Regions from separate parts of the Paenibacillus algicola genome, predicted to be linked through region 2. Evidence: riboswitches for the same ligand, from Rfam matches in the RefSeq annotation. Region 2 holds a riboswitch; each other region holds the start of a gene.
What was found. Region 2 has a riboswitch for cyclic di-AMP ahead of E6C60_RS11385 (C40 family peptidase). Riboswitches for the same ligand answer to the same signal wherever they lie in the genome.
Positions count from the first base shown of each region.

Region 1: linked by a shared signal. The riboswitch ahead of E6C60_RS16865 (TrkH family potassium uptake protein) and the one ahead of E6C60_RS11385 (C40 family peptidase) in region 2 are both predicted to bind cyclic di-AMP.
Region 3: linked by a shared signal. The riboswitch ahead of E6C60_RS00500 (C40 family peptidase) and the one ahead of E6C60_RS11385 (C40 family peptidase) in region 2 are both predicted to bind cyclic di-AMP.
Region 4: linked by a shared signal. The riboswitch ahead of E6C60_RS00140 (ubiquitin-like domain-containing protein) and the one ahead of E6C60_RS11385 (C40 family peptidase) in region 2 are both predicted to bind cyclic di-AMP.

Region 1 covers NZ_CP040396.1:3,597,125-3,604,625, forward strand. The annotation lists gene E6C60_RS16855 (LysR family transcriptional regulator) at 166-1,086, shown strand; gene E6C60_RS16860 (potassium channel family protein) at 1,198-1,863, opposite strand; gene E6C60_RS16865 (TrkH family potassium uptake protein) at 1,878-3,218, opposite strand; cyclic di-AMP (ydaO/yuaA leader) riboswitch at 3,299-3,443, opposite strand; gene E6C60_RS16870 (CPBP family intramembrane glutamic endopeptidase) at 3,760-5,418, shown strand; gene uvrC (excinuclease ABC subunit UvrC) at 5,568-7,501, opposite strand, start outside.
Region 2 covers NZ_CP040396.1:2,456,774-2,464,274, forward strand. The annotation lists gene E6C60_RS11365 (alpha-mannosidase) at 1-129, opposite strand, end outside; gene E6C60_RS11370 (LacI family DNA-binding transcriptional regulator) at 312-1,364, shown strand; gene E6C60_RS11375 (hypothetical protein) at 1,387-1,914, opposite strand; gene E6C60_RS11380 (2Fe-2S iron-sulfur cluster-binding protein) at 1,975-2,367, opposite strand; gene E6C60_RS11385 (C40 family peptidase) at 2,457-2,933, opposite strand; cyclic di-AMP (ydaO/yuaA leader) riboswitch at 2,938-3,071, opposite strand; gene E6C60_RS11390 (four-helix bundle copper-binding protein) at 3,246-3,584, opposite strand; gene E6C60_RS11395 (PQQ-dependent sugar dehydrogenase) at 3,666-4,814, opposite strand; gene E6C60_RS11400 (UDP-N-acetylmuramoyl-L-alanyl-D-glutamate--2,6-diaminopimelate ligase) at 4,878-6,356, opposite strand; gene E6C60_RS11405 (LutC/YkgG family protein) at 6,547-7,305, opposite strand; gene E6C60_RS11410 (LutB/LldF family L-lactate oxidation iron-sulfur protein) at 7,332-7,501, opposite strand, start outside.
Region 3 covers NZ_CP040396.1:99,726-107,226, reverse strand. The annotation lists gene E6C60_RS00520 (copper amine oxidase N-terminal domain-containing protein) at 1-689, shown strand, start outside; gene E6C60_RS00515 (YwhD family protein) at 743-1,249, opposite strand; gene E6C60_RS00510 (M1 family metallopeptidase) at 1,406-3,394, shown strand; gene E6C60_RS00505 (hypothetical protein) at 3,405-4,226, shown strand; cyclic di-AMP (ydaO/yuaA leader) riboswitch at 4,460-4,599, shown strand; gene E6C60_RS00500 (C40 family peptidase) at 4,603-5,076, shown strand; gene E6C60_RS00495 (GNAT family N-acetyltransferase) at 5,339-5,827, shown strand; gene E6C60_RS00490 (c-type cytochrome) at 5,972-6,331, shown strand; gene E6C60_RS00485 (4a-hydroxytetrahydrobiopterin dehydratase) at 6,424-6,729, opposite strand; gene E6C60_RS00480 (hypothetical protein) at 6,773-7,066, opposite strand; gene motA (flagellar motor stator protein MotA) at 7,263-7,501, shown strand, end outside.
Region 4 covers NZ_CP040396.1:24,629-32,129, forward strand. The annotation lists gene E6C60_RS00115 (tRNA1(Val) (adenine(37)-N6)-methyltransferase) at 1-701, shown strand, start outside; gene rsmI (16S rRNA (cytidine(1402)-2'-O)-methyltransferase) at 698-1,585, shown strand; gene E6C60_RS00125 (AbrB/MazE/SpoVT family DNA-binding domain-containing protein) at 1,786-2,040, opposite strand; gene E6C60_RS00130 (HD domain-containing protein) at 2,368-3,651, shown strand; gene E6C60_RS00135 (TatD family hydrolase) at 3,751-4,515, shown strand; cyclic di-AMP (ydaO/yuaA leader) riboswitch at 4,722-4,940, shown strand; gene E6C60_RS00140 (ubiquitin-like domain-containing protein) at 5,217-6,446, shown strand; gene rnmV (ribonuclease M5) at 6,550-7,098, shown strand; gene rsmA (16S rRNA (adenine(1518)-N(6)/adenine(1519)-N(6))-dimethyltransferase RsmA) at 7,098-7,501, shown strand, end outside.

The DNA.
Region 1 (7,501 bases), 1.1 Mb from region 2:
GATCTGTTTGTGACATGATTCTACAAAACAGGGCAGACTGCGAACATCATGTGTCACATTTTATGTTACTCCTTTTTTTCTTATAATGGAATTGCAATATAATTATTAAACGTTATAATATACACGCATAACGAGACGTTACCCATTTATAAGGAAGTGAAACCCTTGTTCGATGAACTGGATGTATTTGCTGTTGTGGTAGAACAGAGCAGCCTGAACAAAGCCTCCAAGCTGCTGAATCTGTCCCAGCCCGCCCTCTCCCGCAAGATTGCCAAGCTGGAGGACGAGCTGGGGGTACAGCTGTTTAACCGGCGCGGCAAGCGGCTGGAGCTGACCTCCATCGGACAGCTGGCGTACACTTACGCCCTGGAACAGCGGCAGAACCAGCTTCGCTTCATGCAGACCCTGGCTCACTACCGCGAGGGAGAACAGATCACAATTACCCTGGGAGCCAGCCTCACGACTCTTCAAACAACGCTGCCCCCCTTGGTGAACGCCTTCATGGAGCGCCATCCTTCGGCGGAGATCAAGCTCATTACCGGCAAAACGCATGAAATCGTGTCCTCCGTGCGGGACAAACGGGTCGATGTGGGAATTGTCGCTTCCTCCATCTCCCAGGCGGGCCTTAATTGCATTCCGCTCTTTGACGACCACCTGGAGCTGGTACTGCCTGAGGGCCATCCGCTGGCTGATGCGCCCGAGGTGGGCATCGAGCAGCTGCAGGGGCTGCCGATGATCATCTTCTCGACCGGCACCTGGTACCGCAAGCTGACCGATGATCTGTTTCATCGGTGGGGCATTATGCCGGACATCCGCATGGAGATTGATTCCTTTGAAGCAATTGTCCGGCTCCTGCCCACCTGCAAAGCCGCCGCACTGCTTCCCAAGTCATACCTTCGGCCGCAGCTGCTGGCCGACAACGGACTTGTAGATATCCATATTCCGGTCCTCATCGAGACCCGGCGCACCACCAGCCTTATCTACGGTGAAGCCTCCGAGCTTAGCAGCGCGGCCAGCCGCTGGATTGCAGAGACCGAAGCACTGTTCCGCAAGCTCGCGGAAGAGCGGCGGCAAGCCGGTAACTAGTGCTTCACCGCTTTCCTTGCTGAACGACAATAGGCAGACGGGACAGAGTATTCTGTCCCGCCTGCCTATTTCACATACTGCTTCATGCCCGGCCTGGCCCGCAGGCTTCACCTAGGTGTTAACGACTTCACCTTCAAAGCGGTCAATATTATTCTTAGTTCCGATGACGACCATTATATCTCCCGCCTTGAGGACGTCCATCGCCGTCGGCGCCACAATAATACCCTTATGCTGATTGAGAGCCACGACGCTCACTCCGTATCGCGTCCGGGTGTTCAGCTCGCTGAGCGTTTTGCCATCCATGCATTCGGTTACGGTCATCTCCACCAGCAAATAATCCTTCGACAGCTCCATATAGTCCACCAGATTGGGAGTCACGAGCTGATGCGCGACCCGGATGCCCATATCCCGCTCCGGAAAAATCACGCGATCCACGCCCAGCTTATCCAGAGCCCTTCCGTGCAGCACCGAGATCGCTTTGGCTACGACCGTCTTCACACCAAGCTCCTTGAGCTGAATTGCCGTCAGGATGCTCGTCTGGATATCATCGCCGATGGCCACAATCCCGCAGTCAAAGTTTCGGATGCCTAGCGATTTCAGCACCTCTTCATCCGTAGCATCCGCAACAACGGTATGTGTCAGCAGATCGCTCATATCCTCCACAATCTCTTCGTCCCGGTCCACGCCCAGCACCTCATAGCCAAGGTCCATCAGCTCCAGCGCCAGACTGGCGCCGAAGCGACCAAGGCCGATCACCGCAAACTGTTTTGGTTTCATGTCCTTCTATCCCCTTATCCAATAATCATTTTGCCTTCCGGATACCGGTACAGCTCTTTTCCCTTCTTCGGCCCGAGCGCGAATACGAGTGTCAGCAGGCCGACCCGGCCCGCAAACATGGTCACCGTAATCAGTACCTTGCCGAGCAGGGACAGCTCGGGCGTCAGTCCCATGGACAATCCTACCGTAGAAAATGCCGAGGCCGTTTCAAACAGAATCGCCAAAAAGCTCGCATCCTCCGTTGTAGACAGCACCATAGCCACTGCTACAATAAACAGCAGAGCCAGCAGAGAGACCGTCAGTGCCTTAAAGATCCGCTCCTGCGCCAGCCGGTGACGGAACAGCACGATATCATCACGTCCGCGAATCATCGAAATGACGGCACCGATCATAATCGTAAAGGTCGTCGTCTTGATTCCCCCGCCCGCCGATCCCGGCGATGCTCCAATAAACATAAGAATAATGATAAAAAACTGAGTGGCCTGGCGCAAATCCGGAATATTCAAGGTGTTGGCCCCTGCCGTCCGCGGCGTGACGGACTGGAACAAGGAGCCCCACAGCTTGCCGTCCCAGCCCAGTGCGCCCAGCGTTTTGACATTCGTAAATTCAAATATAAATATAATGACCGTACCGATCACAATCAGCGCTCCCGTCATGGACAGCACCACCTTGGAGTGCAGGGACAGCTTCCGCCGGGTTTTATAATCTACGATTTCTGACATTACAATAAAACCGATTCCGCCGGATATAATAAGAAATAGGCTCGTAAGATTAACAAAAGGATCACTCACATAACCCGTCAGGCTTCTGAAATCTCCGAACAGATCAAAGCCCGCATTGTTAAACAGGCTGATCGCGTGGAAAACGGCAAAATAGGCCGCTTTGCCCAAGGGCATATCGAATGCCCATCTGGCCGTATAAATGATTACAGCCACCCCTTCAATATACAAGGAGTACAGCAGCACTCTTCGGATCAGCCGCACGATCCCTTCCATAGCGGTCTGATTCATGGCCTCCTGCAGGATCAGCCGATCCTTGAGCGAGATTCGGCGCTTGAGAACCAGCGCAATCAAGGTAGCCATCGTCATAAAGCCCAGGCCGCCTACTTGTATCATACACATAATGACGATTTCCCCAAACGTGCTGAAGAACGTTTCTGTATCCACAACGACAAGACCCGTAACGCAGGTTGCAGAGGTGGCCGTAAACAAGGCATCCATAAATCCGAGCCCTTCCCCGCTTTCGCTGGCTATGGGAAGCATCAGCAGAAAAGCCCCCGTCAAAATAATGGCACTAAAGCCCGCAACCAGAAACTGCGGCGGGGACAAGCGGAGCCATTTCAGCTTCCATTTCAACTTCCGTTTCACTTTGCTCACCTCTTAAAAATGGCACATAAAAAAGACACTGGAAATCCAATGCCTTTTTATCGCGTTTGGGTCCCTGTGCACACAGCCTACGAGGTTAGCTGACGGATTCGGGCATATCACAGGCTGCCCTATTCGCTTCTCCTGCAAAAAGCGAAATTCACCCCAATTACATGGTTCCCCCGTTTTCTTATCGAAACTCGGCTGATCTATTCAATTATCGTCATGACGTTCTGACATGATGTGATTATAACGCATGCAGCCAGGGAATATCCAAAACCGTTTTTGACGGAAATCCATGTAAAAAGGTTCAAATTAGCCATATTCCAGAATCACAGCATCCCCTTTTCTGAGGTTTTCGAAATCTTTCCCGTGTTTTCAGTTTTTTTCAAGCTATTTGAAGGTTTCCTTCCTTGGACCATGCGCCCTTATTTGTGCTCCCGGCATCCCAGCCTATATACTTCTAAATAACAAAGCCTTCAACAGAGTCACCAATCTGAAAAATCCATTTCGCAATATAAGGAGGGACATCATGAATCGGTCAGGCTCCCCGCTGGTCCTTAGGCCAGATTTCAAGCCCTTGCTCCTGATGGCTTTGGCCGGCTGTATACTGTTTCTCGCCCTGCAGGTGTACCCTGCACTATATTCCGGGGCGTCAACCCCCCAGCCCATCGACAAATCCGAAGCAGCAGCGGCGGCACAGCGCTTTTATACCGAACAGATGACGCTCAGTCCCGGCAGCAGCCAAGAGCCCTTAGTGACATATACTGCGCGCTCTGAGCTTTACGGCTACCTGATGAAGGAGAAGCTGGTGCAGCTCTATGACGAACAATTCAAGGAGAAATATCCTTATGAGCTGTACCGGGTCACTCTCGATCAAGGAAATAGCAACGCCATCCATGTCGATGTCAATATGCATACCGGAGCGATCGCCGGCTTCACCTACGATTCGCAGGACTCCGGCTATGAGGGCGCCATGCTGCAGGAGGGCCGGGCGCAGCGGCAGCTGCTGCTCCTGCTCGAAGGAGAGCTGACGCTTGCGGAGAAGCAGGCTTTAGCTGCCCCTTGGGTACAGCGCGCAGGCTATGATCCCGAGCAGCTGACGATGGTCACAGGCAAACGTGAGCCCGGGCTGATCTACCGGGACCCTGATGCTAAGGCCGGGGATGCGATGCTGCAGCTTGCCTTTACTTTTGAGAATGGACAGCTTCGTTCTTTCGAGCCGGCTTTTGCCGCTCCTGAATCTCATCTGGCTTATGTCGATCAGCAGACCATGGCTGCGGTGCTGCTTACCTTGCTGGGCTACGGGCTGTTCACCCTTCTCCTAGGCATCCTGGCCGTCATTTACAGCGTCAGAACCCGGATGTACATCTCCTGGAAGCGAGGCGTTCTGCTTGCAGTCATCGTGTTTGTAACGCAAATGCTCAATGTGTACAATATGCTGCCGTCCTATGAAGCTCAAGGGATGTCGGAGACCATGATCGGCGGGCGGCTTCTCTTCTATGCCGGCTACTCCCTGGTCTTTTCGGCCCTGGTCTACTTCTCTCTTGCCGGGGGAACAGGGCTGTGGCTCAAAGAGGATGGCTTGAATCCTTTTCCCGAGGTCCGTGAGACCGGTTATGGCCGCTATGTATTGCAGAGCATGAAGCTGGGTTATGTATGGGCGTTTATCTTGATGGGCGTGCAATCAATGATTTTTGTCGTTCTCGGGCTGACACTGAACACATGGTCAACCATTGACGCCAGCCAATCTCCCTACAATATGCTGTATCCGTGGCTGTTCCCTCTGATGGCATGGTTTGCCGGCATCATGGAAGAAACCGTATACCGCCTGTTTGGCATTAAGATGCTGTCCAAGATATTCCGGAGCACGCTGGCCGCAAGTCTGATTTCGTCCCTGATTTGGGCGCTGGGGCATACGCTGTATCCTATTTTCCCAATCATATCAAGGCCGATCGAGCTCATCGTTATCGGTTTACTGTTCAGCTTTATCTTTCTGCGGTATGGATATTTGGCGGTCATGTTCTCCCATATCGTCTTTAACAGCATCCTGATGGGCTTCAGCCTGGCGATGATGAATGGAACAGGGAACCTGCTCACAGGCATCTTCTACATGCTGCTGCCAGCCATCGTGGGGTATCTGATCCATGTCTTCCATCGTCCGAGGATCCTTCCCGGCCCCGCAGCATAAAGCGATTCATACAGCACTGCGATGACACTATAAAAGAGGCTTTCTCTTTGAATCAACCCAAATAAAGACATGGAGGAGCTGGGCTAACCGCCCTGACTCTTCCATGTCTTTATTATTAATCTTGCTTTTGCGAGGAGAATTCATCCTCTCTATTCGTTTCCGCCATCGGTCTGCATCTCGTCATTCAACGCCTTCAGAATCTGCCTCGCCAGCTTGTCGCCAATCGATATCGGGCGGAAATCCTCAATACTGGCTTCCTTGATCTTCTTCACCGAGCCGAAATGCTTCAGCAGCAGCTTGCGCCGCTTCTCGCCAATGCCGGGAATGGCATCCAGCTTCGAGGTGACCATCGACTTGCCCCGCTGCTCGCGGTGAAATGAGATGGCGAACCGGTGCACCTCATCCTGAATGCGCTGCAGGAGATAGAACTCCTGGCTGTCCCGCGGCAGCGAGACTGGCTCCGGCGGGTCACCGACCATCAGCTGAGCTGTCTTATGCTTGGCATCCTTGACCAGACCACAGACCGGGATAAAGAGCCCCAGCTCGTTCTGCAAAATGTCAGACGCTGCCGAGATCTGCCCTCTGCCACCGTCCACAACGATCAGATCCGGCATGGCAAGATTCTCCTTCAGCACTCGTTCATAGCGGCGCCGGATCACCTCGCGCATCGTCTCATAATCATCCGACCCCTGTACGGAGCGTACCTTATATTTACGGTACTCTTTTTTGTCCGGCTTGCCATCAGTGAATACCACCATCGCCGAGACCGGATTTGCTCCCTGAATGTTGGAGTTATCAAACGCTTCGATCCGGTGCAGCTTCTCAATACCGATGACCTCACCGAGATTGGCAGCAGCGATCGTGGTCCGCTCTTCATCCCGCTCAATCAAGCGGAATTTCTCGTTCAGCGCGACCTTGGCGTTGTCCACCGCCATGCCAACCATCTGACGCTTCGTGCCGCGCTGCGGCACATACACCTTGACACCAATCCACTGCTGCAGTGCTAAAGCCGCTCCTGAGGGCTCCACCGCACCGGGACGGGCGATCTGCTGCTGCAGCGGATTGTCCTGCAGCGCGTCCTCCTCACTCTCCGTTGCTTCCGCTTCTAATGCTGCTTCGGCCGCCAGCGGCTCCTTTGGAACCGGAACCATAGATTGCAGCGCCGCCGCACTGACAGACGCTGCAGCCTGCTGCTCCGAAGAGGCTTCAGCTGTGCCAGCCGCCTCCCCGCCTTCGGAAGGCTCTCCTCCAGCCTGCTCCGAGGCCTCCACGGGATAAGGAAGCAGAATCTCTTGCGGCAGCGCCGGATTGTCGCTGTAATACTGGGCTACGAAGGACAGGAAATCACTGTAGGCTTCGCCGTAATACGGGAAAGCCGACGTGTTGCGCTGAACCATTTTGCCCTGGCGCATATAAAAAATCTGCACACACATCCAGCCCTTGTCTGTCCAATAGCCGAACACGTCTCGGTCCCGGGTATCTGCGGTCGTAATTTTCTGCTTCTCCATGATGGCATCAATATGCATAATCTGATCCCGAAGCTCTTTGGCCCGCTCGAAGTACAGCTCCTCCGCAGCCTCCTGCATCTTCCGCTGAAGCTCCTTCTTCACTTCCTCATGCCCTCCGCTCAGAAAGCCGCGAATGTCGTTCGTAATATCCTCATAAGCCTGCTGCGGAATGTCCTTCACGCAGGGCGCCATGCACTGGCCCATATGGTAATAGAGGCATACGTCCTTTGGCATGACGTCACACTTGCGGAGCGGATACATTCGGTCCAGCAGCTTCTTCGTTTCATGGGCCGCATAGGCATTCGGATAAGGGCCGAAATATTTTGCTTTATCTTTAAGCACCTTCCGCGTCACAATGAGGCGGGGGTGCGGTTCGTGAGTTATTTTTAGATAAGGATAGGTCTTGTCGTCCTTAAGCAGAACGTTGTAACGCGGCTGATGCGTCTTGATCAGGTTGCACTCCAGAATCAGAGCCTCCATGTTGCTGCTCGTCACAATGTATTCAAAGTCACGGATTTCCGAAACGAGCCGCTGGGTCTTGCCGTCATGACTGCCGGTGAAATACGAACGGACCC
Region 2 (7,501 bases):
CTCCGTCAACCTTTCATACACCCCGGGCATGATGTATTTAGCCTTTTGCATAGTCCATTCCGTAATCTCAATGCCTTCTCTCCACTGCTTATCTGACAAAAACTGAATAAACCGCTGGATGTAAATCATAGGCTGCCGTCCTTTCGTGACTTGAAGAAGTGAGTATAAAGCATATAATGCCTTCTTTATATATTGTTATTTTTGTTATCATCAACTATCATAACGTTATTAGCCTTTAGTGTACTTCGGAGCGTATTAAACGTCAATGCGATTTCATGAAGAATTGGAATCAACATAGAGGAGAAATGAATATGTCACGAAAAGTATCGATTCAAACCTTGGCCGACCAGCTTGGCCTGTCCAAATATGCCGTTTCCAGAGCATTGAGCGGAAAGTCAGGCGTCAGTGAAGCGACACGCAGCCGGGTGCTGGAGCTAGCCAGAGCATCAGGCTATCGCACTTCAATAGCTATAGCTAAGCCTGACAACCAGGAATCGCCGGATGACAGCCGGGAGTCTTCCTTCGTGCTGATCTGCATGAAGCAGCAGAACCGCGGCGAGCCGAACTATTGGGAGCGGGTGCTTTCAGGCATGCTTGCAGCCTGTGAGGAGCGAGGATGGCTGCATGCAATCGTATCTCCGCCGCAGGAGCTGTCGCCTGCAGACGTTCCGGCAGAGCAGCTCATTGCCCCTCATGTCCATTGGGATCAATGCATTGGCATCATTGTTATGGGGGCTTTTCCATATCCGCTGCTGCAGCGAATGGCAGATATCCAGCTTCCCTTAGTCCTTGTGGATCATCAGGAGCCGCTGCTGCAGTGTGATACGGTTCGCCATGACGATGTGAATGCCGGAGCCACAGCTTCTACGTTTCTCCAGTCACAGCATTGTCGGCGTATTGGCTTCATTACCGACGATGGACGCTCGGCGAGCTTTTTGCAGCGAAGGATCGGTGTGCAATTAGGTGTGGGTGGTGACTTTTTGCAGCAAGGCACGACTCTGCTGGAATGGCAGGTGCCCTACGAAAGAGGTCATTGGGGAGATGAAGTGCTGAAGTCTCTGGAGCAGATCCCGGAGGACGAGCGTCCTGACGGATGGATTGGGGCGAACGATGATATCGCGCTGGAGTGGATGGAGACTTTGCAAAAACACGGCTACTCCATTCCGGAGGACTGCCGGGTCATCGGCATAGATAATGTGTGGGGGGCTTCACTCTCCTCTCCGACACTTACAACGATTCAGCTGAGCAAGGAAGAGCTGGGTGCCCGGGCCATTGAAGCGCTGGAACGGCGCCTGCATCGCCCGGGGGCACCGGTGGAAACGATCATGCTTTCTACCCGGCTAATTCCGCGGAAATCGGCCTAACGATCACTTTTGGCATTAGATATTATAAAGTGATCCTGCTCCATCGGCTGTCATACTGCTGCAGCCGAGGATGAAGTGAAGCGGGCTCGTCCAGAAGCAGCAAGCGGATCTTGACAATCCACTCCTGAAACACATGATAAGAGGCGAAGGCATTGGCTGTTTCTCCAGACACCAGCAGAAAATACGGAGCTGGATTCTTCTCGGTCAGGTGGCGGAGGGCGGCTTCGATCGGGACGTATTTTTTCCGTTTGCCTTCCCAGGCGTCCAGCTCGATATCACCTACGCTATGCTCCTGAATCCAGTCCTGTAATGCGTTTTCTCTTTTATAAAAGGAGGTCCCCTCCCGTTTATACATTCGTTTCATCGTCTGTTCATGGAGTGGATAAAGCACGAGCCGCTGAAATGCCTGCTCGCTCTTCACCTGTACCGCTTGAGACAGCCCTTGCTCTCTGCCGATTTCTTCAAAAGGATCATAATAGATCAGTGTGCCTTTGGTTGTCTCCACAGGGGGGACATATCCATAGGGCACCTTTTGCAGGTTTCGAGTCATACACATTCCCTCCTAACCGTTATACAAGATAGCATGCGGCATCTGGCGCTCTCCTTATTCCTAGAAATAAGGCGCGTGCCGAATCGTCATATCTCCGGGCTGCTTCACCTTGACTTGGCAGCCTAACCGGTAGCCTTCCTCCAGCTCCTCCGGATCGAGCCGAGCCTCCTCAGCCTCGTTCGGAGAGGAGAGCAGCTCCTCTCCTTCCAGTATGATGCAGCGGCATCGCGCACAGGTTCCACGTTTGCAAAAGGAGTTCCATTCAACCTGATGCATCTCCGCGATCTGAAGAACGGTCTCCCCGATGATCGGCTCTACCGACCTCTGCACACCGGATTTAATGAGAAGCAGGGTGCGCTCTTCGTCCCGCTCCGTTGTGATCACGAGCTCCGGCTCAAGGTTAGAAGCGGACTTCCGGCGTTGATTCAGATATGACTTCAGTCGCTTGAGCATGGAATCACCCCCTCTTCATATCTCCATGATACACAAAAAGCCTGCGAAGTTCATCGCAGGCCCCTGATTCCAATCATAATACCTCTTGCTTAGCTGATTTCGCCCACCATCTGGATGTAATCCTTCTGGTCGATCACCCGGCGTGCAGTCACGTACTTGCTGTCATAGTAAGATTCGCTCAGCTTGCTGATTCTTACACCTTTACTGGTGGAAGCATGCGCAAATTGACCGTTACCAATGTAGACTCCGGCATGAGATACGCCTCTGCCCGACGTATTGAAGAATACCAGATCACCAAGCCTTAAATCATCACGCTCTACCTTCACACCTACGGTAGCCTGGGCTGCGGAGGTACGTGGCAGGTCTACATTATACTTGCTGAATATGTACAAAATGAATCCGGAGCAGTCAAATCCACTTACGGTCGTGCCGCCCCACTTATAAGGGGTTCCGACAAGCTTAGTCACTTCAGCTTGAAGCTTCGGCCCCTGATCTGCGAATGCCGTAACCGCACCCGATGAAAAGATTAAAGCAGAACCTAGTACAGACAATAGCAGCTTCTTCAAAAGATAGTGCTCCCTTCGGTGCCTACGGAGTTAGCTAAGGGTTCGGTTAAGGGTCCCCTATATTCCCTCTCAAACAAGAATAATTCACCCGGCAGTGGTTCCCCCGTTTTCTATATCGAAATTCGGCATATTAATGAATTTTTTGTAACTCTCTCCCTTAATGTAGTACATCAAAGGACAAGCTGTCAATCATTTTTGTAACTAATTTGTCATGGGTTGAAGTCAGGGCTTGGAGCATGACAAAAACAGCCCCAAACACATTCAATAGGAAGTGTTCAGGGCTGTTTATAGGACTTCATAATAGCGTATTAGTTAGGCCGCCATCTCCCGGCAAGCCTTGGCACATGAGAAGCAGGCCTCCGCACATTGACGGCAGTGCTCATGCTCGTGCTTGCTGCACTCGTTTCCGCAAGCCTCGCACATTTCAGCACAGGCCTCACAAATTTGCTTCATATAGCTGCTATTCATCGACATTGCTTGAGCTGCAAAAGCGCAGAGCTCTGCACATTCCCGATCCATTCGGATACATTCCTTCATCATTTGCAGGTCTTCTTCCTCCAGGCAGGCACTGTAGCAGCGATTGCATGCCTGCATGCAGCGCAGGCACTCGTCAATACATTGCTGAAGCTTTTCAGGTGATATGGTTGACATAAGATGTGCTCCTTTCCTGTAAAAGATTTATTCTGCCCTGGACAGGTCTCCTTTATCATTAAACAGATCCTGCAAATTTAATCATTTCTGCTCTTGCTTTGGCTGAAGCAGCAGCAGGCGGTCATCTCCTGGAGATGGTGTCCCGCGTCCGTCAGTATTGTTCGTAATGAGGTAGACTCCATCCTCACTCATCTGTACATCGCGAATTCTGCCGACACCGTCCAGTACAGTGTTCAGCTTCTTCTTTTCAAGATCAAAGCGGTATAATGCTTCTCCCCTCAGACCCGCAATCAGAAGCATATCCTCTTGTTCATAAAGAGTTCCCGAAGGGGCAATGGCTTCCTCGCCGGTATGAAGCAAAGGAGGCACCATCCCTTCCTGCTGCTCATCCCCGATGTTATCCGGCCAGCCATAATTACTGCCCGGCTCAATGCTGTTTATCTCATCATGCCCGCCAACACGGCCGCTGGGACCATGCTCGGAATTGAACATGCGCCCTGCCGCATCCCAGGCAAGACCTTGAGAATTGCGGTGTCCGTAAGAATACACATAGGAGTTCGGAAAAGGATTGTCTTCCGGGATCGAGCCATCCGGGTTCATACGTAATATTTTGCCGCCCAGGCTCTCGACATTCTGTGCCATCTCTCCTTCACCTGCATCCCCGGTAGTCAAATACAGCTTCTTATCGGGCCCCCATTTCATGCGTCCGCCATTATGCACATTAGAGCCCGGGATGTCCTCAATGAACGCCTCGACCTCCTGCCAAGCCTCTTCCTCTTGTCGAATGAGTATGACGCGATTCTTCATTTCGCCGCCTTCCTCGTACGTGTGATAAGCGTAAGCTAATCGGCTGCTAGCAAAGTCCGGGGCCAGCACAAGGCCCAATAGCCCTCCTTCACCCTGCGCCTTAACAGGCTGCTTCGTATCCACCGGAAGACGCTCCCGATGACCATCCTTCAGCGATACAATCTGTCCTTCCCGTTCACTGATGTAAATATCCTTCCCGGAGATCGCAATGGACCATGGAATCTGCAATTCTTCTGCGACTACGCTGTACGTGTACGACCCGTCGGAGCTTTCCTGCTCACTATTCTGCTTCGGCGCTTGGCTGCCGGAAGAATGCTGATCCACAGGGGCTTCCTGGTCCCCGGATGACTCATCCTGTACCGGACTGGATGAGCACGAGGACAATAACGCCGCGGACAGTAACCATATCCAGGATTTTTTCATGTGCTGAACCTCCTCTGTTTCGATAAATAAAAATACTGCCGGATTTCCGGCAGTATTTAACATTTACACCCGCACCATATGAGACTGAACAATGTCGGCATCACTCATCTGCTGCAACCCGTCAGAAGTGTAGAGGAATTTCTCGTGTCCGCGCCCGGTAATCAGAATCCGATCGCCTGCATTCGCCGAATGAATGGCTTGGAGAATCGCATCCTGACGGTTCGCGACAAATTCACTCTTAGACAAATGCTGCTCCGACAGCCCCTGCCTCATATCGAGAAAAATATCTTCAATCTGCTCTGAGTATACATTGTCTGAAGTGAACACAACACCATCTGCCAAATCAGCCGCAATACCGGCCATGACGGGACGCTTCAATCGGTCTCTTTCACCTCGACAGCCCATGACGCAAATAATTTTGCCTGAAGTGCACTCTCGAGCCGTTAGCAGCGCAGCCTTCAGCCCTTCCGGATTGTGGGCATAATCTATGGTGATATTAAAGTCTTGGCCCGTCGATACATCCTCAAATCTTCCGGATATTCCTGTAAAGGATTGCAGCCCTCGGGTAATCTCATCCCAGGACAGCCCTTCGCATGAACAGATCGCAGCCGCTGCAAGAGCATTGTACACATTATGAAGTCCTGGAACCTTCAATACTACAGGGTACTGATCCCCCGTGTAGGTCTGAATTGTGAACCTGGTGCCTTGCTCGGCTCTTTCGACCTGAATGCCGCGAAGATGACAGTCTTCACCGAGGCCATAAGTAACCACCTGTGCGGCCGTTCTTTTGGCATAGTATGCGGATGCAGCATCGTCTCCGTTCAGCACCGCGGTTTTCTGCATATCGTCTACGCTATTGCCAAGTCTTGAGAACAGCAGCTCCTTAGAGCCTCGATACTCGTCCATATGATGATGATAGTCCAGATGATCGTGGGCGAGATTTGTAAATGCAGCGGTTTGAAAACCACAGCCCAGCACTCTCCCCATATCCAGACCATGAGAGGATACCTCTACGACCGCGTACTCGGCACCGGCATTCGCAATCGTTCTTAAGAATTTCTGAAGTCGCAATGGATCCGGCGTTGTGTTCACGGCTTCTTCCTGAATGTCTTTATAGGTCATACTCAAGGTGCCAACACTACCCGCATTGCGGCCGGATGCATTAAGGAGATGCTCCACCATATGGGCGGTGGTTGTTTTGCCGTTCGTCCCGGTAATGCCGATCAGGCGAAGTCCACAGGATGGATTGTCATAAAAAGCATTGGCGATGATCGGCAGCGCACGCCGGGTGTCAGGCACGATGACGAGACTCACTTCCGGTGGTACACCGGGAATGAAGCGCTCCGCCATAATGGCTGCCGCTCCGTTGCGGATAGCCTCCTCCGCGTACTGATGTCCGTCCTGCTGAAAACCGGTAATGCAAATAAACATGCCGCCCGGCTCTATTTTTCGTGAATCGATCTCAATCTGGCTGATATCAATCTCAAGGTCCCCAGTTATGCGCTTTAGCTTCAGCTGATCAATCATACGTGATAATTTCATGGCGTAACCTCACTAGGAACTAGGATGATGGTCTTTGTATGTTTACCCTATTTCGGACCTGCCTATACCCGGCAGCCGCCCTGCAGGTTCACAACAAGAAAAGAGCATATCTGGTCATTACCCAAAAATTCGCTCTTTGCACCTAAAAAATGTGGCACGATGAATATATCGGTATAATTGAAGCAACTATTTACCACTGATCAACGAGCAGGGCATACACAATGCCTGGACCATGAACACCAATGGTGAGATCGTTCTCAATGTCTGCCGACCGGCTTGGCCCGGATATGAAATGAATACCTGCCGGAAGTTTCTCTCGTCCCGCACTGTCCAGCTCCGCAAGAACTTCGCCCAGCCTGGTCACGAGCCGGCTTACAGGGATAATCGCAATCAGCACTGCGGGCAGCAAACTGACGGATCGACCCTGGTGCGCCGAGGATTTAGTAACGAGCGAGCCTGTATAGGCTACGGCATGATCGGCTTCGATTACCCCAATCTCAGCCCGCGCCGCATGCTCGATCCCATTGATGTCCACTTCGTCATTCCAGACTGAAACCTGTGCATGCTGCAGCTGCTGTGCGAGCCTTAACCGATCAAGACCAGGCTGATGATGCATTAATATGCGGGTAGCCTTCATTTCTTCTGCAAGGCCTACGATGAAATTCGCAGCTTCCGCCGAGGTTGCTAGATGTACAGCCTGTCCGCCTGCAGCCTGAAAATTGGCTGTAAATTGCTGCAGCTGTTCTTCCGTGGTCCATTGAAAGGAGTTCCAGAATTCAGGTGCTCCGCGAAAGGGCTGCTCCGGCTTGGATTGAATACGCGGTCTGTTCAGTCTGGCTGCAATGCCTTCCATAAATGACTTCTGTTTCAGAAGAGAGGCAGCCTGAAGCTCGGCTAGCCAAGCTTCTCGGGAATTCGGACTCCCGGCACCAGATTGATCGGCATTCACATTGTGCGAGCTGGATCGATTCTGCTTCAAGACTCATCACCTCCGCGCTGCCGCTTCTTCAGCTCTGAAGCAAGTCTTTGCTCCAGCTCTTGCGGCATGTTCTGTTGCTCTGACTCTAGCTCCTGCTTCAGATTGGGCCACTGCTGCCTGAACGATTGGTCCGGAATCGCCGGCGTGACACGGTATGTGTTCCACC
Region 3 (7,501 bases), 2.1 Mb from region 2:
ATATGATCTTCTGGCTGGACAAGGAGAGTGGCAAGCTGCTCCTGGGCAGCCAAGGAAAAGCCATGTCTCCCGCCGGAAGCATCACCCTGCGGCACCCGGACCTGCTGGATCTGTCAGTCCGTAAAGTGAACAAGGACAGCTACGTCCTGGATCTCCTGAATGCTTACGGCGAGCCGCATATTCATGAAACACGCCATCGGGTGCTTGTTTATCAAGGTCAGACCATCAAGGAAAGCAGCACCTATTATGGCAATTTCAGTGGACGACCCATTTTACCGAGTGTCGGGGGCTTTAAAGGACATATTCCCATGATGGACGGCAGCAAGCTAGAGATCGTACACCCGACAGGCAAAACGGTCAAGACCTACGATTTGGCTCAAAGCACCGGCCTTTCGGGGGATTTCTCGGTGGAAGTCATCGAAGAGAAGTTTCTGCTGGTTCGTCCTTTAAAGGAAGCCGTCCTGTATCTTATTCATCCTGTGACCGGGGAAGCCAAGCTGCTCTACCCTGAGCTGCTCAGTGATCAAGCGATCGAGGTCATTCAGACCTATCCAACAAATGAATCCGATTTTGATGGCGATGGCTTGGCCTATACCGGGTATCGTAACGGAACCCTGACCTTTCAATGGAATTACAGCACATTCCTTCTGAAAGAGAGCGGCACGTTTACGTACAAGCTACCTTTCTAAACGTATGACCATACCAAAAGACGCCGGGCATCCATCACCCCGGCGTCTTGCTGTTATTCCTCGAGAGCCTGCTTCACATACTCCGGTGTAGCATCCCACCACTCTTGATTCTTCTCAATAAGCAGCTGCTTCAGGGCCTGCTTCTCCTGACTTCCCAAGCCTTCGAGCATCACTTTGCGCTTCAGCGAAGCATCCAGCCTGTTCACATGCTCGGCAAGAATTTTCCAGCCGCGCTTGTTCTCCTCGTCAATCAGCATCTCGCAGGCGGTCATGCCGCCGTAGTGCTGTCCTTCCGGCGTCCGGTCTACAGCGACCCATACAATCCACACCTGGCGTCCGTTGGGCACCTCTTCCCGGTCCGTAAAAAATTTAATGCCCCGCTCCACTTTGCTCTTGGCGTGCATGGCCCCGATCTCGATCTTGGCTTCCCCGCGGTCAATAATGACCGGCGACACACTATTAAGGTCAATCGACCCTGCTCCGAATCCTTTATGCTTGCTCTTACTGTTTATGATGTTCAAGGCAATCTGCTTCTTGCCCTGCGGCTCCTGATTGTCCATGCTTCTTTAACCCTCCTGTAGGTACAGTGAAGAACACTGTCTTTAGGCTGCAAGGCTGTCATAGGCCCTGTCCGTAATTAATTTTATTTTAACTAATAATCATCCCATTGCAAACATATACATGCTGTACATGCTTGTCAACGGGAGGTTATTGAAATGGTCCCACCACGTATCCAGGTCTTTCTCTCATCCATGCTCGCGCTCGTCATGCTGGCAGGAGCATTCCTGCTCATTGCCCGGTTCAGCGGTACGGCCGACCCCGCTTTCGGTCCGGAATCCGGGACAGCACCGTCTGCCGTCAAAGCACCGCTGTCCCCGCCCAAGGTGCAGCCCGATCTGCCGGCCCCTGCCCTCAGCAACCGGCTGGTGGAGTATCACATGGATGTGCGCCTGACGCCGGAAGAGAACCAGTTGACCGGAACACAGACCCTGACCTGGACTCATCCGGGAAAAAAAGCCGTCACCGAGCTTTATTTTCACCTTTATCCCAATGCATTTGCTTCCAAAGATACAACCTTTATGAAGGAATCCGGCGGACGTCTCCGTTCGGATACCATGCCACAGGACGGCTTCGGCTCGATGAGCATTACCGAGGTCAAGACGACAGACGGACTCTCACTGCTGCACCGGCTTCAGTACGTACAGCCGGATGACGGCAATATCAACGATCAAACGCTGGTCAAGCTTCGCCTGCCCCGGCCGGTAAAAGGCGGGGAGAGCATCACCCTGCATCTTGGATTTCAAGTGGAGCTGCCTAAAATATTCGCGCGAATGGGAAGCGCGGGGGATTTCACAATGGCCGGGCAGTGGTTTCCGAAGCTCAGTGTCTATGAGCCGGCAGGAACGCGGGGAGCCTCTGAGGAGGGCTGGAACCTTCATCAGTATCATGGAAATTCTGAATTTTATGCCGATTTCGGCATCTACAGCGTACGCATCCGTGTACCGGAGCATTATATCGTCGCCGCGACCGGCTTCCCGACCAAATCCGCAGTCACATCGGACGGCGAAAAAATATATCAGTTTTATGCCGATGATGTCCACGATTTCGCCTGGGTGGCATCCCCTGATTTTATCGCTGCCGAAGAAGCTTTTTCAGCACCCGGGGTGCCGGGAGTCAAGATTAAGCTGTATCTTGATCCGCTGCACAAGCATCTGAAGGACCGCTATTTCGATGCAGCCAAAGCGGCTCTGAAATCCTACAGCAAGTGGTATGGGACGTATCCATACTCCACTCTGTCCATTGTCGTGCCTCCCGAAGAGGGCAATGGCGCCGGCGGCATGGAGTACCCGACACTCATCACAGCCTTCGGGGCCAAGGATGATTCCCCTGGCTATGAGCTGGAGCGCACAGTCATTCATGAGATCGGCCACCAGTATTTCTACGGCATGATTGCCAGCAATGAATTTGAAGAAGCCTGGCTCGATGAAGCCTTCACTTCTTACGCGGAGGAAAAGGTGATGGAGCTGGAATACGGCCTCACTCCGAACACGGCAGCCCAGGCTGCGTCCATTGCCAAGCCCTCCTCCCTGACGCAGGAGGCATGGAAATACGGCTCCCACCAGCATTATGCCCAAAACGTGTATACCCGTGGCAAGCTGGTGCTTCAGGACATACAGCGGCACGTCGGTGCGAAGACGATGGAGAGGATCATGAAAGCCTATGCCCAAAAATATCGCTTCAAGCATCCCACTACAGCGGACTTCCAGCAGGTTGTAGAGCAGATCACCGAATCATCATGGCAAAGCTATTTCGACCACTATGTGTATGGCGCACAGATGATGGATGTTGCCGTGGAAAGTATTGAGGGGGCCTCCACCGGTACAGCAGACCATCCTTCCTATACGACCACAGTGACGCTGAGCAGCCGGGGAGGACCGGTTCACCAGGTGCCCGTGACGTTCGCTTTTGAGAATGGAGAAACGATCCGCCGGGTGTGGGACGGCAGCAGCGAGGCTGCACGCTTCAAGGTGACCTCCTCCTCCCCGCTGATCTGGGCGATGGCTGATCCCGACTACACGATGGTGCTTGAGAACAAGCATGTGAACAACTATTTAAAGGCCGGCATGGAGGCCAAGCAGGTGACACGCTGGAACCTGAGCGTCACCAAGCTGATCGAGACGCTGTACGGAGCGCTGTCATGGTAGGGGGGATTATATGAGAACATACGCGGGTTTAGGATGGGGAAGTGTGAAGGATCAGTTTTATGTCATTATTCTGCTGTTTGTATATCGGCTGCTCTGGGGGTACTGCCTGTATCGCCTCATTTCCTCCATCGTCGTGCCGCTGCTGCTGCGATACCCCGATCCCGCTCCGCATGAGCTGAGCAGACTGCTTTATTTTTTTGAAGGAGAGCTGGCATTGACCCGCGGCGGACTGCTTTCCGGTGCTGTATGGATGCTGATTCTCCTTGCGGCTGTGCATATTCTGCTGACTCCCTGCATTCGGGCCGGAATGATGTATCATCTTCACCGGGAAGCCGAGGGGGAGCGGGGGCTGTTTCTTTTTCAAGGCATGCGGAAGCTGTGGAAGCCCTTGACGCTGTTCTATATCCTGGAGCTGATCCTGCTGGGGCTGCCCTTGTATTGGTTACTTCCGGAGGCCCTGCCTTCCTTCATTGAAGCAGCCCGTCATCCGCAGGCGCTGCTGCAGCCGGGACTCTGGGTGCTGGGATGGCTTCTGTATGTATGGATCATCCGTCTGGCTTTGCTGTACATGCAGTTTGGATATACGTCCGGCACAGGAACTCCCTCAGCCCTGCTCTTGTTCCTGCGCCGCCTCGGCAGCGCGCTTCCGCTCTCCCTGCTCATTGGCGGCCTGGCCCTGCTGTCCTCGTTACTGATCGGCGGGATGTCCTTATGGTGGTCGGGCCTGATCGGCCTATTGCTGCAGCAGGCTTCCTATTTCCTGAAGAGCCTTTTTCAAGTGTGGGGAATGGCCTCACAGTATCACGTATTTAAATCATCATCTACAAAATAAAAAGTTATCGGTCCACTAAAAAAGGAGCTGCCGACAAGATTGAATCTTGTGGCGACAGCTCCTTTTTGCTGCTTCCCGGGACATCCGTTTCTTTTTTTATTAAATATCGTTCCTTTGTTTGCCAAAATGTAAATACTCTGCTAAAATAACGAAAGTGATAGTAACAAATTTGTCATCTTGATGTCATCATTTATGTACCTAGCCATATTGTCGTTGAGTCCAATACTTTAACATTTTTCAGAAAGCCGAATTTCCGAATGTAAGGAAAACGGGGGATCCGTCCTGGGTGAATTGACCTTGTAACAGAGGGGTCATAGGTTAACCTTCTCAACCGAACCCTTAAGCTAACCTCGCAGGCTTGGAAGGAGCTTTTCACGTGAAGAAGAAGTTGGCTGCAGTCTCACTTGGTTTAGCGCTCGCGCTCAGCATTACTGCCGGAAGCGCTTTCGCAGATTCAAAGCTTACCAGCACGATTAAGCCGGTCATGGGCGTAAGCTATAAGATGGGTGGAACAACGACGAAAGGCTTTGATTGTTCCGGATTTACAAGTTATGTGTTCAAGAAGCTCGGTGTCACCTTACCGCGTGTTTCTTCCGCTCAATATAAGGTGGGGACCTCTGTGTCCAAGAGCAGCCTGAAGGCCGGTGATCTCGTATTCTTCAATACGACAGGCCGCGGTGTTTCCCACGTTGGGATTTATGTAGGCAACGGCAAGTTTGCTCATTCCTCCAGCTCCAAAGGAGTCACTATTACCAGCCTCAACTCCAGCTATTTCGCCAAGCGTTATGTCGGAGCCAAGCGGGTCATGAGTGAGAGCAAGTACAAGGCCGTCGCCGTGAATTACAACTAATCCAATTCATGTCATTGACTTGCCTCGAAGCAGATGCGCCAACATCTCTTCGGGGCTTTTGTTTGTGCTATACTTCTATAACGCAGGAAGAAGGCAAAAGGTTTTTCATTTTACAAAAAAATATGTAAAAGCCACAACTTTTTATCTTCTCGTGCGTCTTACTGCTTTAATACCCGTATCCCTGAGTATGAAACACATTTTGGAAAATAATATGTTGTATATTTTCAAAGCGTAAACAACCCTTTGCCGTGAGGTGCCTCCCATGATTGACTCATACCCTTTATTTCGAGCAGTTCCCATGACCTTTGAGCATGCAATCGACGTATGCAGCTGGCGTTATCCAGAGCCCTACAATATTTATGGCTGGCTCCCGTGGGAGCAAATGGTTCAGCTTGGCGTGGAATTCGGCGATCCCCTCATTCGGGAGGAGCAGTATCTTTCTGTAGTGGATGAGCAGGACAGACTATGGGGGTTCGCACAGCTATTTCCCTTGGACCGGGTCATTCGCATCGGTCTCGGGATGCGCCCTGATTGGTGCGGACATGGAATGGGTAAGCGATTTGTGGAGGCCATTGTAGACGAGGCCAAGCGCCGTTATCCAAGCGGCCCCTTAGATCTGGAGGTTCTGGCCTGGAACGAGCGCGCGATCCGCACCTACCGCAAGGCCGGCTTTGGCATTACGGATTCTTATGAGAAGCTTACGCCTTCCGGGATGGCCGAGTTTTATTGTATGGAATATGTGCCGGGCTAAAGACTGCATTTTGTCACGATTCTGTGATATTATAGCTTTCAGATGAGCATGTCTGTGCTTTTTTTGTCACAACTGCTTTGCTGTCCCGACAGGATCGTCTATAATAGGAATACATGCACATACATAGGAAAGGACGATTTGACGATGCAGAAATGGATCATGAGCGGCATTTTCTTCTTCTCATGCGCGTTGGCTCTTGTATTGTTGTTCACGCTTCCAGGTAAAGAAGAGGCTGCAGAAGAAGCGAAGCCGACCATGCCGGAGGTTACTATGGTTGCAGCAGACGCTGAAGCCGTACTGAAGAGCAGCTGTATTACCTGTCATGGAGACCAGCTTCAAGGCGGTGCAGGCCCGGCTCTGAATCAGGTAGGCGCTAAGCTGGATGCTGAAGCCCTCTTCACTGTGATTTCTAAAGGCCGCCCACCAGGCATGCCTGCTTTCAAGGATTCGCTGTCGGAAGAGGAAATTGCTAATGTGGCGATGTACCTCGCCGAGAAGAAATAATAGCTTCACACGAAACACGCTTGGTCTCATGCAGACCCAAGCGTGTTTTTTTAATGTATAGGTGGTGATTGGATCTTCCCCATGGACCCTCGTTATCCGTTCTCTGCGGACCTTCTTTTCTCGTATACCTCGTTAAACTGCTGTGCCTCTTTAATATCGAGTGCGGTAATACCACCCTCATTCCAGGAGGTCAGCCGCAGCGTAACCGTCTTGAAATCAATGGTGATATAAGGATGGTGGTCAAACGCCTCCGAGATCGCTGCTACCTCATCCACAAAGGCAATGCCTTTCATAAAGGAAGGGAACGTATATTTTCTTATAATCCACCGCCCCTGCTCCAGCTCCCATCCCTCCAGCTTCTCCAGATGGGCTTCTACCTCCTGCTGTGTGTACAGCATGCTTATCTTCCTCCCCCGTAATTCCTATTCCAGCAAGCTCTCCTCAGATTAGCGAGACCACATCCAGCTCTTCCTCACCAATCAGTACATTGATGCGATGCTGCTTCGGATCGTGGATAACGACTCCGCTTCCTACCGGGATTACCGGCTCCGTACCCAGCGCATAAAATAAATCCTCTGCCAAGGCCTCATGGACCTCATTCTGCTCGGTCGTGTTCAAATGCTCCCAATCGCTCAGATCCATTTCAAAAAAAACATAGCTGTCCGGAATGCGTCCGACCGATACCGTAAAGTCAGCAAGAATCTCACCGTAATCTCTACCATGCTTCACACCCATTGACTGTTCACTCCTTTGATAAGCCCTCATCATGCACTTAGTTTTCCCCTGTCTCTATTATACCGGAAAATACCGCTAAAAAAAAAAGCCCTTCCTGACGATAAATAGGGTAGTACCCATGCCACCCCTTATAAAGAGGCGGCCAGCGGGTAAACGAATGGATTCGTTACTTATTTTCTCATGGATGAGGTGTGCTATGGAAATCGCAACAGTCATAGGCTTAGTTTTGGGTTTTCTGTCCGTAATCGTCGGTATGTTTTTGAAAGGTGCCCCCGTTACGTCACTGGTGAACCCGGCAGCCTACCTTATTATTTTTGGAGGAACGGCAGCAACCATTTTTATCGGCTTCCCGATGGCCGAGCTGAAGAAGTTCCCCAAGCTGGTCAAGATGACCTTCTCCAAGCAGAATCTGATGGATAAGGCCGAGCTGATCTC
Region 4 (7,501 bases), 2.0 Mb from region 2:
ATAATATGGGGATTATACAAAGCGATGAGGTATTCAGCTTCTCCATGGATGCCGTGCTGCTGGCCCGCTTTGCCCGGGTTCCGCGGCGGGGAAGGCTGCTGGATCTATGCAGCGGGAATGGCGTCATTCCGCTCCTGCTGTCCACGGCCACAGAAGCAAGCCTGGAGGGCATTGAAATTCAGCCACGGCTTGCTGACATGGCGCGCCGAAGCATTGCCTTGAATGGGCTGGAGGAACGCGTAAGCATGCGGGAAGGAGATCTGCGGGAGCTCTACCTGGAAACAGGCCACGGCGTATATGACTATATTACCGTGAACCCGCCCTATATGCCGCTTAACGGCAGTGATAGAAAGCTGAATGAGCATCAGGCGATTGCCCGCCATGAAATCCACTGTACGCTGGAAGAGGTCATTCAGGCCGCATCCCGGCTGCTGCGCTCCGGCGGAAAGCTGGCTATGGTGCACAAGCCTCACCGGCTTGCAGAAATTATGGTGCTGCTGCATCAATACCGGCTGGAGCCCAAGATCATCCGGTTCGTGCATCCCCGAGCAGGTGTGGAGGCCAATATGGTCCTGATCGAATGTCTCCGGGACGGAAAGCCAGAGGTCCGGCTGCAGCCGCCGCTCCTTGTTTATGATGAACAGGGTGTGTATTGTCCGGAGCTGCTGGAAATCTATTACGGAAAAGAGGAAACCTCATGAGCATCAGCTCCCAGAGCAGCTTTCAGTCGCCAGCCTCCGAAGGCGGCCCTGGCGCACTATATCTGGTTGCCACACCGATTGGCAATCTGGAGGATATGACATACCGCGCCGTGCGTACCCTTTCAGAATGCGATATTATCGCAGCCGAGGATACGCGGCAGACCCGCAAGCTGCTGACGCATTTTGACATTCAGCCGAAGCAGCTGTTTAGCTATCACGAGCATAATAAAGGGGCGAGCGGTCCTGAGATTATCAGGTATATAATAGAAGGAAAAAATGCAGCCATCGTCAGCGATGCCGGCCTGCCGGCCATTTCCGACCCCGGAAGCGATCTGGTTCGGCTCGCTATAGCAGAAGGTATTCCCGTCATTCCGGTTCCCGGAGCGAACGCGGCCCTTTCTGCGCTGATTGCCTCGGGGCTCTCAACGGAGCGGTTCACGTTCATCGGTTTTCTCCCCCGAGAGAAGAAGGATGCGGTGGCTCTGCTCCAGTCTCTTCCGGCATCTGCAGGCTCACTGCTGTTTTATGAGTCTCCTCACCGGATCAAGAAGACGCTCTCCTTCATGCAGGAAGCGCTCGGTCATCGCCGAGCGGTCCTGGCCCGGGAGCTGACGAAGCGGTATGAGGAATTTACCCGCGGCACGCTCCAGGAGTGCATGGAGTGGCTGGAGGAGCATCCCCCGATCGGAGAATACTGCGTGGTTCTGGAGGGAGGCAGCCAAGAAGAGGAGCAGAAGGAGCGGGACTCCTGGTGGCAGAGCATGTCTATAGAAGATCATGTGGCGCATTACGAAGAGACTGGTCTGAGCCGGAAGGATGCCATGAAGAAAGTCGCATCCGACCGGGGAGTGTCCAAGCGGGACATTTATAATGCGCTGCTATAGCCTTTATATTGATGGAAAGCGGCAGGAGCTGAAGCGTTCGGGAACACCGAGCGCTTCGCAAAGCTGCTGTATCGGGCGTGAGCACACAAAAAAGAACCCTCCGGCGCCATAAGCGCTGGAAGGCCATAAAGGAGATATATAAAGGTTAGAATTAATGCAAGCAGCATGACTTATTCTATGGATTGTATCTCAAATAGAAATTAGTTGGCTACCGGTGACGGAATCTCAGATACACACTCATGGCAGACGATCTTGCCCTTAAAGTAGGTTACGTTCTCGGCATTGCCACAGAAAATGCAGGCTGGCTCGTATTTCTTCAGCATAATGCGCTCGCCGTCTACATAGATCTCCAATGCGTCCTTCTCACCAATGCCCAGCGTACGGCGAAGCTCAATCGGAATAACTACCCGTCCTAGCTCGTCTACCTTTCTTACAATACCTGTTGATTTCATCATAACTGATTCATGCCCCTCTCGCTATAATTTAAAAAAGTCATTATTCGACATAGTTCTATCTTTTATGTTATTTATAGTACCAACGATTCCCAAAACAGTCAACCTGTTTATTTGAGAATATCACACCTATTAACAAAATTATAGTGAGAAAAGCTTTATATGATCACAAAAAGTTCAAAAACCTGTTATTTTTAAGGGAATATTCAGATTTGTCGATTTGGAAGTCGCTATTTTACTTAATTCGACATTATTCTACATTATGCGTCAAAAGTAGTGAAAGCTCAACATTCAGTCCATCACATTGATCTTGAGAAGGAGAGGATATGCATGAGACGTTCCATTTCGGAAGAGAAGGTATTCAAGGACCCCGTTCATAACTATATTCATGTCCAGGACGATTTGATTTGGCGGCTGATTAACACGCCGGAGTTCCAGCGGCTGCGCCGGATTCGGCAGCTAGGCACCTCCTTTCTGACCTTTCACGGGGCGGAGCATAGCCGATTCTCCCACTCCTTGGGTGTCTATGAAATTACGAGAAAGATTATTTCTCAATTTGAACGGGGCAGCTATCCGGATTGGCCAAAAGAAGAGCGGCTGGTTGCCTTGTGTGCTGCGCTCCTGCATGATTTGGGCCATGGTCCTTTTTCACATTCTATAGAAGAAGCCTTTCATATGAATCATGAGGATTGGACCTGCAGAATCCTGACAGAGGATACCTGTGTCAATGAGGTGCTGACCAGCCATGATCCGGATTTCCCTCGCAAGGTCGCTGCTGTCATTCAGAAGAGCTATGACAAGCCCATTGTCAGTAATCTGGTCACGAGCCCGTTGGATGCAGATCGCATGGATTATTTGCTTCGGGATGCGTACTATACGGGTGTTAACTATGGCACGATTGATTCCGATCGGATTCTCAGGCTGCTTCGGCCCTATAAGGATCGGGTGGTGGTTAAGCAGTCCGGCATGCATGCGGTCGAGGATTATTTGATGTCACGTTACCAGATGTACTGGCAGGTCTATTTTCATCCTGTGACGAGAAGCTCCGAAATTATATTACGGCAAATATTCCGCCGGGCGAAGGAGCTGTTCCGGGATCGATATCCTTTTCAATTCATGGTAGAGCCGCTGCCGGCTTTGTTTGAGGGCAATCCTGATGTCAATCAGTATTTGCGCCTTGATGAAGCGCTTATACAGACCGCTTTTCTGCAATGGACCTATGAAAAGGACGAGCTGCTCCGGGATCTTTGCTGCCGCTTTATGCACCGCCGATTGTATAAATATGTAGAAATCGATCATATCGACAAAGAGACGATCGACGAGCTTCGCCACGCCTTTCAGGAAGCGGGATTGAATCCGGAGTATGATCTGGAGGTTGATTTTCCGACCGATCTGCCCTATGATGAATTTCCTTCAGGCTCTACAGCAAGCCATAAGCAGATTTTACTGCTGGACCGGTTTGATCAGCTGCGGGAAATCTCCGAGGTATCAGACATTGTGCGCTCCATCAGCGGCATTCACCGCGGACGCTCCCATCTATACTATCCGGAGGACAAGCTGAGAACGGTGTGGGACATATTGCCCGCTGACGTCACCAGTCTGCTTGCACGGTAGTGCACAGGGAATTTGTGGTTTCTCATGTCCATCGAGCTGGAATGATGGATAAAAAGGTCAAGCTGATTTATTTTCGACAGGAAGGGAGCTTTACACGTTATGTTATTCGACACTCATACCCATTTGGATTCTGCAGCCTTTGATGAGGACCGTGAAGCCGTCATTCAACGGGCAGTAGACCAGGGAATTACGCGTATGATCAACATTGGCTTCAATCGTGAGACCATCCCGACGACGATGCAGCTCGCGGAAAAATATGATTTTATATATGCAGCCGTAGGCTGGCATCCGGTAGACGCCATTGCGATGAAGGAGGAGGACCTGGAGTGGATTGCTTCTCTGACCGCTCACCGGAAGGTTGTAGCCATTGGCGAAATTGGACTGGACTACCATTGGGACACGTCTCCCAAAGAGATACAGCATAAGGTGTTCCGGCAGCAGATTCAGCTGGCGAAGGAGCTGAATCTGCCCATCGTGATTCATAATCGGGATGCGCATGAGGATGTCCTGCGAATTCTGAAGGAGGAAAAAGCGTCGGAGGTGGGCGGCGTCATGCACTCCTTCTCCGGCAGCTGGGAAACGGCCAAGCAGTGCCTGCATATGGGCTTTCATATTTCCTTCGGCGGACCTATTACGTTCAAAAATGCCAAACAGCCTAAAGAGGTGCTGACACAGGTGCCGCTGGACCGCCTTTTACTGGAAACCGATGCGCCATATTTGACACCGCACCCGTTCCGGGGAAAAAGAAATGAGTCCTCTTACGTGAAGTATGTGGCAGAGCAAGCCGCTGCATTGAAGGGGTTGTCTCTGGAAGAAATTAGTGAGATTACAACCCGAAATGGTCTGGAACGATTTGGGATTTGATGAAATCGGGAGCAAAAGCGGTGAAAAAGCGAGCATTTGCGATGAATTAAGATTTTATCATCAAAAATGGTCCGATTATTACAATAATTTAACTATTTATCAGAAAAAATGTGGTTGAACGTTGCTTTACAACCTGCATGTAAAGAGAGTATCATCTTTTCAGTACTTATGAAGCGCTGGTTTGACACCAGCAGCATATTCATTTACAAACCGTCTCGCTTAATCTCCAGATCATGGAGAACGGGGGAACCGATACAGGGTCAACGAGCAACTATACATAAGGGCTGTGAGCACTGTATTTGATTTCAATTCGGGTCTTTGGGGTGAATTTGAGGGCAGCCGCCATGAGCGGTTGACTCGAGATAGGGCGTCTCTCTTACGTCCGAACCCGACAGCTAACCCCGTAAGCGTAAATAAGAGAGGCAACGGTCGTGCATCCTTTCCAAGACTACAGCTGGAAAAGCCACGAGAAGAGTCTCTAATACTCTTTTTCGGGCTTTTTTTATATTCAGAATATTGGAGAGAGCGCCATCATACCCTGGGATACACAAGGGGGGTGGCAGAACACATGCACGAATAGACGGGGCGTAACGCAGGGTGCACATCTATAGCGGGGCACTCTGTGAGACAAATTTGCTATAGTCGCGTCATATACACTCATGCATGATCTAGAGGGCGGGGCTATGAAGGAGGATGAAGCAGTGGGCGTTTTACAACCAGAACAGACCCATGATTCACAATCATCCAGCATGTCATACGCATTACGATGGAAGCATGATTTTCTGCGTCAACTGATGCTGGCGGCCTTTGGTACCATCACCATTACGCTGCTCGTACTGCTGATTATACACAACCAGTCGGGCAAAGAAATTCACCTGGTGGTCGATGGACGGGTGACCACGGTGGAAACGAATGAGGCCATGCTGCAAAATGTGCTGGAAGAGCATTCGATCTCGCTGAAGCCGCAGGATGAAATATCCATGCCGCTAAACGGAAGTCTTCAGGATGGAGACCGGATCGTCATTCAACGTGCGGTTCCTATTACAGTTACCGCAGACGGCAATACGCAAACGGTATTTACAACCCAGGACACTGTACAGAACGTGCTGAACAAAGCCGGCATTACCGTCCAGGATGAAGATAAAGTAACTCCTGCACTGGACAGCAAGCTGTCCGAGGCTTCCGACATTCGCGTTGTTCGCGTAAGTAAGCAGCAGGTACAAGAAGAAGAGGTCCGCGAATACCGGGTCATCAAGACGTCAGACCCTTCGCTTCTGAAGGGTGATAACCGGGTGGTTCAAGCGGGAGAGCCTGGATTGATCATTCACCATATTGAGAAGGTGTATGAAGATGGACAGCTGGTTTCCAAACAAGTGGTGTCCAAGGAAGTCGAACGCAAGACGATGGATAAAGTGATCGCGGTCGGCACGAAGAAGCCGCCGGAGCCGGTGAAGGAAGAGCCGGTCGTTCAGGCTGTAAAGCCAACGACTGTAGCCAAGACGACGACTAAGACCTCGGCGAAGACGCCTGCCGTTCAGCCAAAGGCCGCCGTTCAGTCGAGCTCAAGCTCAGAGAGTAAGCAGAACAACGTCGTTTCTAAAGCCGGTATTGATTTTGAATATAAGAAGGTCCTGAAGAATGTATCCATGACGGCGTACTCCTCGGAGCAGCCGGGCATCGGTACGAAGACCGCTTCCGGTACGCGTGTTACGGAAGGCCGCACCATCGCTGTAGATCCTAACGTCATTCCGATTGGCTGGTGGGTTTATATTGAGGGCATTGGCTTCCGCCGTGCCGAAGATACAGGCGGTGCGATCAAGGGCAACAAGATTGACGTGTATTACGACTCGCTGCGTGCAGCACTGAACTTCGGACGCAAGAACGGGCATACCGTGTATGTCATTGGACCCGTCAAGCCTGAATCGAACTAATGTTTTACTTTTCCATGAGAAATAGGCTACTATTTATGTAATATAATGAGATGCTAAGAAGAGGATATGATCCTCTTCTTTTTTTTGGAAGGACGAATGAAGCATGATCAAGGAAGTTATTGTGGTGGAGGGCCGGGATGATACGGTCGCGGTGAAGCGTGCTGTAGAGGCCGATACGATCGAGACGGGAGGCTCTGCGGTAAACCGCGCGGTCATTGCCAAGGTGAAGCTTGCGCAGGAGCGGCGAGGTGTCATTATTCTGACAGATCCCGACCATGCGGGAGAGCGGATTCGCAAAATCATCGATGCCAAGGTGCCGGGCTGCAAGCACGCGTTTATTCCGGAGGCTGATGCGACCCGCAAGGGCGATATCGGTGTCGAGAATGCATCTGTTGAGGCGATCCGGCACGCCCTCTCTCGCGTGCATACAGCGTTCGATAAAGCGGACAGCCTGATCTCCATGGAGGAGGTTATTGAGGCGGGGCTGCTGCTGCATCCAGATGCGGCGGCAAGACGCATGCAGATCGGCAATCAGCTTGGTATCGGCTATTGCAATGGCAAGCAGCTGCTGAAGCGGCTGGCCATGTTTCAAATTACACCGGAGGAATTTCAGGCAGCGGCTGCTACGCTTGAAGACGGAGGGAAGCATTAATGGGAACTGAAGATATATCAACACCGAAACGAACGAAGGAGATCATTGCCCGGCACGGTTTTTCATTTAAGAAAAGCCTCGGCCAGAATTTCCTGATTGACCAGAATATTTTGCACAATATCGTGAAGGCTGCTGATCTGACCAAGGAGAAGGGAGCTTTGGAAATCGGCCCGGGCATCGGTGCACTGACCGAGAAGCTCGCTCAGCAGGCCGGTACGGTCACCGCAGTGGAGATTGACCAGCGCTTGATCCCCATCCTGGAGGAGGTGCTGGAGCCGTATCCCAACGTGTCTGTGGAGCATGGCGACGTGCTCAAGGTGAATCTGAAGGAGCTGTTTGCAAGGCGCTTTGACGGGGTATCCAAGGTGAGCGTCGTTGCCAACCTTCCGTATTATGTAACGAC